DNA from 3 places in the Nostoc sp. DSM 114159 genome. Region 2 is predicted to be linked to each of the others. Evidence: riboswitches for the same ligand, from Rfam matches in the RefSeq annotation. Region 2 holds a riboswitch; each other region holds the start of a gene.
What was found. Region 2 has a riboswitch for cobalamin ahead of cobG (precorrin-3B synthase). Riboswitches for the same ligand answer to the same signal wherever they lie in the genome.
Positions count from the first base shown of each region.

Region 1: linked by a shared signal. The riboswitch ahead of ACR5KR_RS27030 (energy-coupling factor ABC transporter permease) and the one ahead of cobG (precorrin-3B synthase) in region 2 are both predicted to bind cobalamin.
Region 3: linked by a shared signal. The riboswitch ahead of ACR5KR_RS27685 (DUF1636 domain-containing protein) and the one ahead of cobG (precorrin-3B synthase) in region 2 are both predicted to bind cobalamin.

Region 1 is NZ_JBPFEH010000001.1:6,403,888-6,408,463, forward strand. Features, by position in the region: gene ACR5KR_RS27015 (peptidoglycan DD-metalloendopeptidase family protein) at 1-952, shown strand, start outside; tRNA gene ACR5KR_RS27020 (tRNA-Met) at 1,118-1,191, shown strand; partial or broken gene ACR5KR_RS27025 (hypothetical protein) at 1,557-1,649, opposite strand; cobalamin riboswitch at 1,914-2,053, shown strand; gene ACR5KR_RS27030 (energy-coupling factor ABC transporter permease) at 2,080-2,856, shown strand; gene ACR5KR_RS27035 (energy-coupling factor ABC transporter substrate-binding protein) at 2,843-3,145, shown strand; gene cbiQ (cobalt ECF transporter T component CbiQ) at 3,142-3,954, shown strand; gene ACR5KR_RS27045 (energy-coupling factor ABC transporter ATP-binding protein) at 3,929-4,576, shown strand, end outside.
Region 2 is NZ_JBPFEH010000001.1:1,388,504-1,393,079, reverse strand. Features, by position in the region: gene ACR5KR_RS05505 (precorrin-2 C(20)-methyltransferase) at 1-24, opposite strand, end outside; gene ACR5KR_RS05500 (precorrin-8X methylmutase) at 27-653, opposite strand; gene cobG (precorrin-3B synthase) at 702-2,486, opposite strand; adenosylcobalamin-variant (AdoCbl-variant) riboswitch at 2,473-2,556, opposite strand; gene ACR5KR_RS05490 (LLM class flavin-dependent oxidoreductase) at 2,898-4,265, opposite strand; gene ssuD (FMNH2-dependent alkanesulfonate monooxygenase) at 4,455-4,576, opposite strand, start outside.
Region 3 is NZ_JBPFEH010000001.1:6,540,505-6,545,080, reverse strand. Features, by position in the region: gene ACR5KR_RS27700 (NADH:flavin oxidoreductase/NADH oxidase) at 1-311, opposite strand, end outside; gene ACR5KR_RS27695 (hypothetical protein) at 383-895, opposite strand; gene ACR5KR_RS27690 (alpha-keto acid decarboxylase family protein) at 1,309-2,964, shown strand; cobalamin riboswitch at 3,450-3,621, shown strand; gene ACR5KR_RS27685 (DUF1636 domain-containing protein) at 3,644-4,060, shown strand; gene ACR5KR_RS27680 (cobalt-precorrin-6A reductase) at 4,063-4,576, shown strand, end outside.

The DNA of each region.
Region 1 (4,576 bases), 5.0 Mb from region 2:
TGCCGAAATGCAACAGCCGAAGACACCAGTAAATAGGGTAGCAAGGGTAAACAATAACAATAATGACCGTTTGCGGGGCTTACAAGCGGAAATCCAGAGATTACAGCAGAAATATCGCGCTCAACAGTCTGGTAATTTAGTTGTGCCAGCAGCAGCGATCGAAGCAAATAATGCTGCTATACTCACTCCTATTTCTACGCCCAATAATTTCAGTGTACCTAACTCTGCATCTAGACCAAATAGTGTAGCAATACCAATTCCAGTTCCGACACCGATTCGGGCTAACTATAGCGTTCAGCCTAAGCCCCAATTGCGTACTACTGTACGCCCTACCGAAGCAGTAAACCCAGAATTCTTGCCTAATCTAGGTTCTGCTAGCCAGTGGACTCCCTCTCGGACTCAATCTGCGACAAGGGTGGCAACGCCTCCTGGAAAAGTAAATGCCTCTGACTCTTTAGGAAAGATGCGAGGAACCACAGTTTCTCCACAGGTATTACCGCCTTTGGCAGCAGTGGATCAATATCTTCCCAGACCCATTGACGAACTTACGCCTCCTCCATCTAGTTCAACTTTGGCTTATATCTGGCCAACGAAGGGTACTCTCACTTCTGGCTTTGGTATGCGTTGGGGAAGACCCCACAAGGGAATTGATATTGCTAACTCCACTGGCACGCCAGTTGTTGCCTCAGCTGACGGTACGATAGAAAAAGCCGGCTGGAACAATGGTGGCTACGGCAACCTCGTCGAAATCCATCATCCTGATGGCAGCAGCACTCGCTATGCTCATAACAGCAAGATTCTGGTGCAACCGGGTCAACAGGTACATCAAGGAGAAACAATTGCTTTAATGGGTACTACTGGTCACAGCACTGGCCCACACAGCCACTTTGAAATTCATCCATCAGGCAAGGGTGCTGTTAACCCAATAGCCTTTCTACCACAACGCCTGTAATTCTTAGTTGTCTTTAACTAAATCATTGCTTTGTTAGTTGAGGGAGTTTACCTCCCTCTTCTACTTTTATTACCTCAATAAGAATGAAAGTTCTAACAAAATTGCAAAACAGACTAGTCTTGAGCAAATTTATATGCTATAGTAGTTAATGATTTTGAAAAACATGGCTCAGTAGCTCAGTTGGTTAGAGCACGGGACTCATAAGCCTGGGGTCGTTGGTTCAACTCCGACCTGAGCCATTTTAAAAGTAAGATAATATAAGTGTTTCAGCTTCTAGGCATTTGTAGTACTAGGGAGCTGAATTGCTATATAAGCCTCTTTTGACTATCAAATGACTATGCTCATTCAACAGCGTGATAGTCATGAAAGTTGGAATTGAAGCCCTGAAAGGTCGTTTAATATCATATCCGGTTGAAGACTTATCATTTAGAGGGCAGTTCTTGCTGGGATCAGGGGGAAAGAGACTTTTGGGATTTTTGCACAGATCCGGTAATCATAAGTGATTAGCCGGACATGATATAAGATTAAGATTTACTATAGTTTGATTATTAATACTAATCAGAAATATTTATCTTTACATTTAGCTGACACTCCTGAAAATAGGTACATCCCGCATTGCATCTCTCGACCACAGGCTCATTGTTATTATCAAGCAAACTACCAGTTGTGCTGGTAACGAGCGATGACGTTCCTCTTCGACCTTAGTTTTAGCGTAGACGCTCTTAGCGGCTTGCCGAAGGCATCGCTTCTTCGATTGAAGTTGCTGGAATAGCCATCTCTATTGCTTTGAATATCTCAGTATTTTGTATCTTGTAATACATTAATGAGAATTCTTTCAGATACACCGTACTTGATTTCCATTTTTGGAAGCAATACCTAATTTACAACTGTTTGAGCCTTAACTGAACCGTATTGCGGCAGCTGTATTAAGAAAAAATCGCTGTTCAAAATTGGTAATAGTGATATAGTTACTCCAATCGGTTCTGATGGGGAGCAGCCATCGGACGCAAGGGGGAAAGTCTGGTGAAAATCCAGCACTGTCCCGCAACTGTGAACCTAAAATAGGTGAGTCAGGATGCCCGCCGGTTAGAATCAATTCGTTTACATAAATCTGCGAGGTACAGGTTATGAAAAGAAAACAGGCGTTAGTCAGTCTAACCCTGATGGGAGTTATCAGTTTTTATCTGGTAGTTGGTTTACCCAAACCCGCCTACGCTATGCACATTATGGAAGGTTTTTTACCAGTGCAGTGGGCGATTTTTTGGTGGATTGTGGCATTACCATTTTTTTTATTAGGATTGCGTAGTCTGACTCGCATTACTCAAGCTAACCCACAGCTAAAACTGCTACTAGGCCTGGCTGGTGCTTTCACTTTCGTGCTGTCAGCGTTAAAAATCCCTTCCGTCACGGGTAGCTGTTCTCATCCTACAGGGACGGGGTTAGGTGCGGTGCTGTTTGGCCCCCTCACTATGACGGTTTTGGGTAGTTTAGTATTGTTGTTTCAAGCTTTGTTACTAGCGCATGGCGGCTTAACGACGCTGGGAGCAAATGCTTTTTCAATGGCGATCGCTGGGCCATTTGCCGCTTACTGGATATATAATCTGACAATCAAGTTGGGTGGTAAACAAAAAATTGCGATATTTCTAGCAGCTGCGATCGCAGATTTACTCACTTACGTTATCACTTCTATCCAACTCGCCTTAGCTTTTCCTGCACCTATTGGTGGGTTTCTCGCTTCATTTACCAAGTTCGCCGGGATTTTTGCCATAACTCAAGTCCCTTTAGCAATTAGTGAAGGGTTGCTAACTGTATTGGTGTGGAACTGGCTGCAATCTTATAATCCTCAAGAGTTGGAATTGCTGAAATTAATCAAACGGGAACCCCAAAGAAATGAATCAGTCTAAAAAAGGGTTGAGTAACTGGCTGTTGGTAGTAGCTGTATTAGCTTTAGCAGTTGCACCGTTAATATTTGTCCGTGGTGGCGAATTTACAGGTTCCGATGACAAAGCAGAAATTGCTATTACTGAAATCCAACCTGGATATAAACCCTGGTTTAAATCATTTTTTGAACCAGCTAGTGGGGAAATAGAAAGTTTATTATTTGCTTCACAAGCAGCTTTAGGTGCTGGAGTAGTCGGTTATGCAATTGGGTTGTATAAAGGACGTTCCCAACAACAAAAACGTGAAGAATGAGCCTGCAAATAGACACTTTAGCTTATACCAATAGACTCCGGAGATTGCCACCAGAACATAAACTAATTTTTGCATTTACTACTCTTGCTATTTCCCTTGCCAGCCATCCGCTAGTACAAATTTTAATCATAGTTTGGATGAGTATTTGGACAGTAATTTATGCAAGAATTCCGGCTGGAGTTTATTTTCGGTTGTTAACGTTCACCATAGTTTTTTGTTTGACGAGTTTACCAGCCCTGATGGTAAATGGAGTTGCCATTCCTGATTTACAAAGCGTCAAATTAGATTCGTGGTATGGACTGACTCTCGGACACTTCTATATTTATATCAGCCATAGTGGCAGTATCCAAGCATTGGGACTTTTAACCAGAGCATTAGCCTCTGTTTCTTGCTTATATTTTCTCATGTTGACCGTCCCTTTCATAGAGATATTACAAACTCTGCGTTACTTACGATTCCCAGTGCTGTTAACCGATTTATTATTGCTAATGTATCGGTTTATTTTCATCCTGCTGAACACAGCCAATGAATTATGGACAGCACAAAATTCCCGTGGTGGCTACCGAACTTGGCGTAGTGGAATGAAAAGTTTAGCACTACTAATCGGACAACTATTACAGCGAACCTTAGAACGATATAGTCAGTTCTCTCTGGGACTGGAAGCACGAGGTTTTGTTGGTGAATTTCGAGTTTGGCATCAGAGTCGCTATCGTCCTCAATTACGGTATATTATCGAAGCGATTTTCGGCTGTGTAGTATTAATAGGATTGGACTTTTGGCGGAATGCAGGAATATTTACTTCAATTTGAGCAGGTATATTATACTTATCCTGGCGCACAACAATCAGCTTTGAATGGTGTAACATTGAACATTCCATTAGGTAAAAGATGTGCGTTAATTGGTCAGAATGGTTGTGGTAAAACAACATTATTTTTACTAGCTAATGGTCTATATAAACCTGATTCTGGAATTGTTCGGTGGCGTGGTGAACCGTTAAGTTATAATCGGAATTATCTGGCTAAATTAAGGCAAAATGTCGGGTTAGTATTTCAAGATCCAGAACAACAATTAGTAGCTTCTACTGTTGAAGAAGATATATCTTACGGTTTGTGTAATTTGGGTTTACCAGTATCGGAAATTCAACAGCGAGTAGAGCAAACATTAGTTGAATTTGGACTAACTACTTTAGCCCAAAGACCAGTACATCATCTGAGTTTGGGACAAAAAAAGCGAGTTTCTATTGCAGATGTGATGGTACTACAACCAGAACTATTAGTGCTGGATGAGCCTACTGCCTATTTAGATGTCAAACATACTCGTAATTTGATAGCAACTCTGAAAAAAATTCATCAAGATGGCACTACTTTAATAATGGCAACTCATGATTTAGATTTAGTCTATCGGTGGGCGGATTGGATTTTTGTTATGGAT
Region 2 (4,576 bases):
ATAAAGACGACCTTTGGGTTGCATATTCATTCTTCCTCCGTTGCCAGGGCGTTAACTGCTGCTGCCGCGATCGCACTTCCACCGCGCCGACCGTGTAAGGTTAAAAATGGTACATTTCTGCTATCTGCTGCCAGTGCGGCTTTTGATTCTGCTGCACCGACAAACCCCACTGGAAAGCCTAAGATAATTGCAGGTTTGGGCGCTCCTTCATCAAGGATTTCTAACAATCGGAACAGGGCTGTGGGCGCATTCCCAATTGCAATTACTGAGCTTTCCAGGTGCGATCGCCATAATTCAAGAGCTGCCGCCGACCTTGTAGTACCCATACGCTGGGCAAGTTCTGGTACTTCTGGCTCGTTGAGGGTACAGATAACTTGATTGTTTGCAGACAACCGCCGTCTGGTAACGCCATCGGCAACCATGCGGCAATCGCACAGTATTGGCGCTCCATTTGCCAGTGCTGCTCTTGCGGATTGTACTGCTGTTGGTGAATATCCCAAGTCAGTGACAATATCCGTCATCCCACAGGCATGAATTAGACGTACAGCAACTTTTGCTACATCGGGTGGCAACACATCTAAGTTCGCTTCTGACCGGATGATTGCAAAAGAATTACGGTAAATTTCGTTGGCATCTCGGATATAGTCGGGCATTCAATTTGGGATTTTAAATTTGGGATTAATATATAAAAATCAAAAGGCTTAGATTGCCGACTTCTCTAAAAAGTTGGGAATCTTTTTGTTCGCAATTGATTGAGGGATTATATTAAATAATTGCTGTAATTGTTCCAGTGCAAATCGATTAGCAAATTCTCCAAAGGACTCATTAGAATTTAAGCGTTGAATTTTATATACATATAGCATCCGCTCTATTAATGCAGGTAGTTCGGCAAAAGTTACATATTGATATAGTTCGCGTCCGAATTTCTGATTGCTGTCACCAACATAAACGTGATAGCCTTCCACAGTTCTATTTTCAGCCTCAATGGTGACGCCGAGGAGAGTAATATCACTTTTGCTGTGCTGGGCACAAGATTTTTCGCAGCCAGTGAAGTGGATATTAACTGGGTAATCGAGAGTAACGCGAGTTTTAAGATACTCTGCCAATGCCAATGCATGACTTTTAGTGTCAGTGGCAGAAGCGGCGCAACCTTTTTTTCCCGAACAGGCAACTAATCCACCCTTGATATTGGTTGCAGAGCAATCTAATTCTAATAAACCAATTTCACTTTGGACATCAGCAACCCATTGCTGAGGAATATCTGTAAGGAGCAAATTTTGCCAAGGGGTTAGCCTGAGAGTTCCACTACCGTATTTTGCCGCTAAATCTGCTAAACCCCGCATCTGTCTACTTTCCAATCGACCAAGGGGCAAGACGACACCAATGTAAAATAAGCCTTGCTGACGTTGGGGATGAATGCCAATATGCTGATATTTCTCCCCTTTGCCTTGGTCTACGGTGTACACACAAGTCGAATTACCCCCCTTAATCCCCCCTTGGAAAGGGGGGAAACTAGAAATACAGTTCCCTCCCCTTTCCAAGCGATGCCCTGAGCTTGTCGAAGGGGGGAGGGTTAGGGAGGGGTAAAACTTACGCTTAAACTCAGATGAGTGAACTGTTTCAGACTTGTGTGTACACTGTAACTTGCCTTGCTGAGGGAGTAGGTCTTTTCTGTCACTGTACAAAAGAGAAAAAGGTAAACGCTGCTCAACTTCTTGGAGATAATTTTCACAACCCAAAGTATTCAATAACTCTCTTAGACGTAGCCGCCGCTTACTCGTAGTATGATCGCTATAAGCTAGATAGACATCCGCCAAAGCTGCTAAGACGGGCAAACAGTCTTCTGGTGGTAACAAAATTCCCGTATCGCTGGGGGGTTGACCCTTCTCACCAACACTGAGAGAGAGCCGAAAATAAACATTATCGTTAAGTAAGACAGCTGCAAAGGCGATATCATTCAAGCGATCGCCCACCTGAATTATCCCACCACCATCAAAGCAAACGCTGAATTTGGCCGACAGTCCCGAAAGCGCCGGATGTGCTGCAATATAATCATCCCAACCTTGAACAAAAGGGCGAGTATCGATTAATTCTAGCGGGTCGATACCAGCAGTTGGACTGGTCATAATATTGCGGATTTGGTCTACAACAGTATTGTCAGAACCCAATCCCATATTTTGGAGGTATTTCAGAACCTCAGCATTTATCCCGGTGCGGATTTCACGAACTTGCAGGTTAGCTCGATTAGTCACATCTATATAGCCGCCACCGTGCTGTTCTGCTATATCTGCGATTGCACGGCACTGCTGACTAGTAATAATTCCACCTGGTATTCTAACGCGAGATAATATCCCATCTGCGGCAGGAGTAGCATAAAACAAGCCGGGACAAGTGGCAAATCCAGAAACCAATTTTAGAACTCCTTCCCCGTGCAACGCAGGGAGTAGACGGTGAGTGTGTCTTGAGGACATCCTGAGAGTTGGCATTCTGACTTGGGTCATCCCATCACAGCTGCGGCACAGTCCCGGAATTTCACCGGAGTTTCCCAACTCTCAGCTTTAGTAATTTAGACTTTGTTGAGGTTATAGATATCAACCAGACATCATCCAGATAATCATTTTACATTACTATGGCGATAAATTTTAACTGAGCTTATCCACTACCGATCGCAAGATATAGTTCTTGAAGCTAATCTATAAATTGAATTTAGTCATGGCTCAGGCAGGAATGCTTGCAATACGGTTCGGTTAAAGGGGAAAGGGGAAAGGGGAATAAAAAACCTTTAACCGCAAACCCATTTCCCTTTTCCCCAAAGCTAATTCTGAGTTCAAAATGCTTATCCTAACTGTATTGGGAATGCTTGAGCCTTTTTGCTGAAAAACTTGCTTTAGAAAAAGTTAGGCGATCGCCGCTTCACGAGTAGCAACTTTGCTAAACTGATTTACTGGACGAGGTAAACCAAGATTTTCGCGCAGGGTTCGTGCTTCATACTCTGTACGGAACAGACCCCGACGTTGCAATTCAGGAATTACCAAGTCTACAAACTCATCCAATCCTCCCGGCAACCAGGGCGGCATAATATTAAAGCCATCTGCCCCGCCATTGACAAACCAATCTTCTAGCTGATCGGCAATTTGTTCTGGTGTGCCTAGAATCTGACGATGCCCACGCGCTCCAGCTATCGACAAATACAGTTGTCGAATCGTGAAATTTTCTCTCTTAGCTAGGTCAATCAGAAGTTGCTGACGGCTTTTACCCCCGTTAGTCTCTGGTAGCTCTGGCAACGGCCCGTCCAATGGATAGCCGGATAGGTCAAATCCACCGATCATTGAGCCAAGCAAATTTAAGCCGACCACCGGATCGATCAACTCCTGAATTCGATCGAATTTGTCTTTAGCTTCTTGCTCAGTTTTGCCGATAACTGGGAATACACCTGGCATAATCTTAAGATGCTCAGGTGAGCGCCCGTATTCAGCCAGTCTCCCCTTCACATCTTGATAAAAAGCCTGAGCTTCTGCCAAGGTCTGCTGGGCAGTGAAAATTACCTCCGCCGTTTGTGCAGCCAGATTCTTACCATCCTCGGAAGACCCAGCTTGAATAATCACCGGATAACCCTGGATAGGACGCGCCACATTTAGCGGCCCACGCACTGAAAAATGCTCGCCTTTGTGGTTGGGAACGTGCAGTTTATTGGGATCGAAGTAAATACCCGATTCTTTATCATGTAAGAAGGCGTCATCCTCCCAACTATCCCAGAGCTTGGTGACTACATCCACAAACTCTTTCGCACGCTGATAACGTAGGGTATGTTCCATGTGCTTTTCCCGATTGAAGTTCAACGCTTCAGCTTCGGTAGCAGAAGTTACAAGATTCCAACCTGCACGGCCACCGCTAAGATAATCTAATGATGCAAATTTGCGGGCGAGGTGATAAGGCTCGTTGTATGTAGTCGATACTGTCGCCGTCAAACCGATGTTTTCCGTCACCACAGACAAAGCCGACAACAGGGTGAGAGGCTCAAAGTGGACGAGTTTGCCATTTCGGCTCAAAAGGTCGGCGCTTTGATTGCGATCGCGCACAGCCACACCGTCTGCAAAGAAAATCATGTCAAATTTGCCGCGTTCTGCCGTCTGTGCCAGCCTTTTATAATGCTGAAAGTTCAAACCAGCATTAGCTTGCGCTTCGGGGTGTCGCCATGACGCTACGTGATGACCAGTACTGGGCAAGAATGCGCCTAGTCTAAGTTGAGGTTTTTTCGTACTCATACTTTTGTCTGTAAAATCGTAGTGTTTTTAAACGCATAGGCACGCAAAGTTAAGCCAGTGCGTTGCGCGGGTTCCCCGCGTTGTAGCAACTGGCGTAGCGCAGAGGAATGCAGAGTTTTGCCGAATTTATGCAATGTTGTACTAAGGTGTTATGAGTTAAATCACGTTAGTTTTTGGATTTTGAATTGCTTACACTGGCTGGGGTTTGAGTAAATCTGTTTTGGTAACAAATTCACTGAATGTACTTGCAACCTGCTGCGGTAATGCGATGCCTGGTGTTTGCACTGGTAAGCGAGGAAACAGTAATTCTG
Region 3 (4,576 bases), 5.2 Mb from region 2:
GGTGTAATTCGCCCAATGGATGTTACTGCTGTTGCTTCCACCATAATTAAACCAACACCGCCAGCTGCCCTGCTCCCCAAGTGAACAAAGTGCCAATCATTTGCTATTCCATTCTCTGCGGAATATTGACACATTGGTGACATTGCCACGCGATTTGGCAAGATTAAATCTCGAATTTTTAGTGGACTAAATAAGTCTAATTCAGGTATATCCTGGTCGTGTAAACAACCTGATTGACTTCCATAAGACTGTAGAGATTCTAATCCCTTAGAAGTTACGGATGATAAATTTGTTAAATTCTCTGTAGACATCTATTTGTTAATTCCTCTAGACTTTGAGCTAACAATTAATTCTTGGCGTATATTGCCAAAAGCAATTTATTTTAAGCACTAGTTGGCTCTGCATAACCTTGAATATTTTCCGGCTCAAAAGAGCGTAAGATACCCGTAGCACGTCGGGTTAGCTCCTCTGTTCCTTTAACCACTATTAAATACTTGCCTGCATTTAAACGATTGCGATATGGCAAAGCATCACCACTACCTACGGTAAGACCAACTCCACCACCTACTAGATAAGCCCCTAAAACACCAGAAGCTGCTCCTAAAATTCCGCCAATAATATGGCTGCCAATATCACTGAGCGCAAAGATTTCAATACCAGTTAGATAATTAAAGGCATAACCAGCAATAAACCCAAAAGGTACTAACCAGTATAATAATCGCTTTGCTCCTTTACGAGCTTGTTGATTCGGATCAATCAGGTTGTAATCATCAGCACTTTTATAACCATTGCCCAAGATATCTACTTGGTTTGGAGATAAACCATCATTTGTTAAGGCAGAATAAGCTGCTTCTGCTTTTGATTTGTTTGGTAAAACTGCAATGAGGTAATTCATAGAACAAAATCCCACTAGATTATTTTCAAAAATTTTATCAACACTAGGCTATTTTCTAAGTACTCGTTATTTCGGCTACTTTAGTATTATTTTTTCATCGAGCTAAATAGAAAAATCAATTTTATATTTGAAAAATGAACAAACTAAATTGTACATATTAACTAGGACACCAAACCCTAGTCTTGAAAACATCTTTCTCAAGAACCACTTACAAGAAATACTTTTAATTCTTTAGAAATAACTATTTATCTTGATTTTTAACCTTCCGGTAGAAGTTCTTCTTAGATAAACGTCTATGATTATGCTCAGTTTTTAAGCTGAACGGCAAAAGTCACAATCCTATTCTTACTTCAGAGATACGCATCTAAGTTAAAGTTTTCATACTCTAAAGGGGTAAAATTTGGGCTTGGACAATGGCAAAGTTTACTGTTAGCGACTATTTATTGCTTCGTCTGGAGCAAATCGGCATCAAGCATATCTTTGGCGTTGCTGGAGACTATAATATGGAATTTCTCGACTATATTGTTAACCACGATGGCATCGAGTTAATTCCTACTTGCAACGAACTTAACGCATCTTATGCTGCCGATGGTTATGGTCGGATTAATGGTGTTGCGGCATTAGTAACTACCTTTGGTGTTGGTGAACTCAGTGCTATTAATGGTGTCGCTGGCGCTTATGCTGAACACGTTCCGGTTGTAGCGATTACTGGTGCTCCTGCAACTAAAATTCAAGCTCTTGGTTCACTTGTCCATCATACGTTTGGTACTGGTGATTTTTCAATCTTTGCCCGAATGTATCAACAGGTAACGGTGGCTCAAGCATATTTAACAAAGGAAAATGCAACAACGGAAATTGACAGAGTTTTGGGTATCTGTTTGCTGAAGAAATTACCTGTTTATATTTCCATACCTATGGATGTTGCTCTCACAGAGGTTTCTGCACCATCTGATTTGTTTATACCCCCTGTATTTCAGAGTGATGGCGCTACAATAGCAGAAATAGTTGATGTCTGTGTAAATATACTGGAAAAAGCTTCCCAACCTGTGATTATTGCTGATATTGGTGTAGCTCGTTATCACTTGCATGAACAATTGCGAGAACTGCTAACAGCTACCGGATACCCTTATGCCACGATGAACATGGGCAAAGGATTGCTAGAAGAAAGCCACCCCCAATTCATCGGCATATATAATGGTGCTGCCAGTGAGGAATCTGTTAGAAAACGTATTGAGCAGGCAGATTGTGTTTTAACTATCGGTGCTTTGATGACTGATTTCAACACAGGCAAGTTTTCTGCCAAACTCGATCCCAGCCAAACTATTGAAGTGCATGGGGAGTATGTAAAAGTTAAACATGCTTTATACAACAATGTCGCTATGGCAGATGTGCTTTCTGCTTTAAGCCAACGGTTGCAGCACCGCGATCCTCAAACGCTTTACTTCAAATCAGCAACAGAGAATTTAGATCCTGGTTTTATAGAGCCTATCGTTGGCGACTCTTCGGCACCGATTTCGCAGCAACATTTTTGGTATAGATTTGCTCATTTTCTCCAAGAAGATGACATTATTGTTGCCGAGACTGGAACTTGTTTGTTTGGGGCTTCTACCGTTCCTTTACCAAAAGGAGCTACTTTCGTTGGGCAAGTACTTTGGGGCTCGATTGGTTACTCTGTTGGTTCATTACTTGGTTGTGCCATTGCCGCATCACAACGTCGCTCTATCCTACTAGTTGGTGACGGGTCTTTCCAAATGACTGCACAAGAACTTTCAACCATCTTACGCTATAATCTAAAACCGATTATTTTTTTACTCAACAATGATGGATATACTATAGAGCGTGATATTCACGGTGAACGTATGCCCTATAACGACATTCAACCTTGGAATTATCATCAGCTTCCTGAAGTTTTCGCTGGCAATGCCTGGGCAATTAAAGTTAGTACCGAATCCCAGTTAGACAAAGCATTACAAACAGCTCAACAAAACCATGACCAACTTGCTTTTATTGAGGTTGTCATGGATAAAATGGACAGCCCAGAGGTTCTGTTGAAAATGTTACAACAATAAAGCAACATACTGCCTCATCAACTTACATCTAGTTCTCTACCTTGGCTTGATTTATTAGGTACAGAATACGGCGATGCTTTGTGTTGTTCGCTCAAAATTGTAGATGTCCACCCCTTAAGTTCTAACTGATACAGTTAAAGTAACGTGAGTTCGACAAGCCCTTTTTTGACCTCTCTCCCAACCCCTCCCCGACACGGAGAGGGGAGCCAAAACCCTAATCTTTCGTAGCTCCTCCCTTTGCCTGTGGGAGAGGGAGGTTGTCCGGGAGAAGTTCATCGAACTCCTAAGAAACAAGGCAGGAGGCAGGAGGCAGGAGGCAGAAGGGAAGAGGATTTGACTTGTTTCTTTCGCCCTTCCCGCAGGTGCGCCTCCGTTGGAGACTCACGTTAAAGTAGTAAAGATGCACAGTATTTTATCTAGTTGTCGTCCAGTTTGAGCGTGAGCGCAAAGTTTGCTGTTTCGTATTCTCCGATAACTTTAGTGTACGATCGATAAGGTTATTCGGTTCTGGTGGGAGTCAGCCACCAGAGGTAACGGGGAAAGTTCGGTGCAAATCCGGCACTGTCCCGCAACTGTGAACTAATTTGAGATTCAGGAACTAAATCGAAAATCTCAAATTGAGTGAGTCAGGATGCCCGCCGAAATAGATTTATTAGTTTCACATATCTGCGAGGTACAGATGACTACGACTGTAAATATTTCCCCAACCAGTCCAATGGAAGTTGCTGAACATACTTTATTTGTTTGCAAAACCTGTGCCAGTGTTTGGCAAAATGGAAAACGCTTAGGTGAAAGTGGTGGTGAAAAACTTTTACACCAACTTCAGCAGCTGGCACAAGATTGGGAGTTACGAGATCGATTCCCGATTCAGGAAGTTGAATGCATGAGTGCTTGTAATCGTTCTTGTGTAGTTGCCTTTAGTGCCAAAGGCAAATTAACATATTTATTTGGTGATTTAGCCGTTGATGGGAGTGCGTCTGCGGTATTGGAATGTGCTAGTCAATACTATGCTAAAGCAGATGGTTTGCTGCCTTGGTCAGAACGTCCAGAAGCGATGAAAAAGGGGATTTTAGCAAAAATTCCACCTTTATCTTAATGATGCGCGTTTTGATTCTGGGTGGGACAGGTGATGCAGCAGAATTAGCTGCCAAAGTTACGACTATCCAAGGGTTAGAAGTAATCACCTCTCTAGCTGGCCGCACCCGCGAACCGTCAGTACCTCTGGGCGATTTACGGGTTGGAGGCTTCGGCGGTGTGGCTGGATTGGCTAGCTATCTGCGAGTCATGCAAATCGACTTATTAATTGATGCAACCCATCCTTTTGCTAGTCAGATTTCCTGCAATGCGGCAGATGCAGCAACGGAAGTTGGAGTTCCCCGTTTGATGTTAATCCGTCCGCCTTGGGAAAAAGAAAGTGGCGATCGCTGGATTGAAGTTGATAGTGTTGCAGCCGCAGCAACCGTGCTGCAAAATCAGTCACAGCGAGTGTTTTTGACAGTTGGTAGGCAAGAACTCGCCGCTTTTGCTCATTTAGAGAAAATTTGGTTTTTGATGCGGATGATTGACCCTCCTAGCGATGATGCTTTAGTACCGCCGGGGATGGTATTGTGCG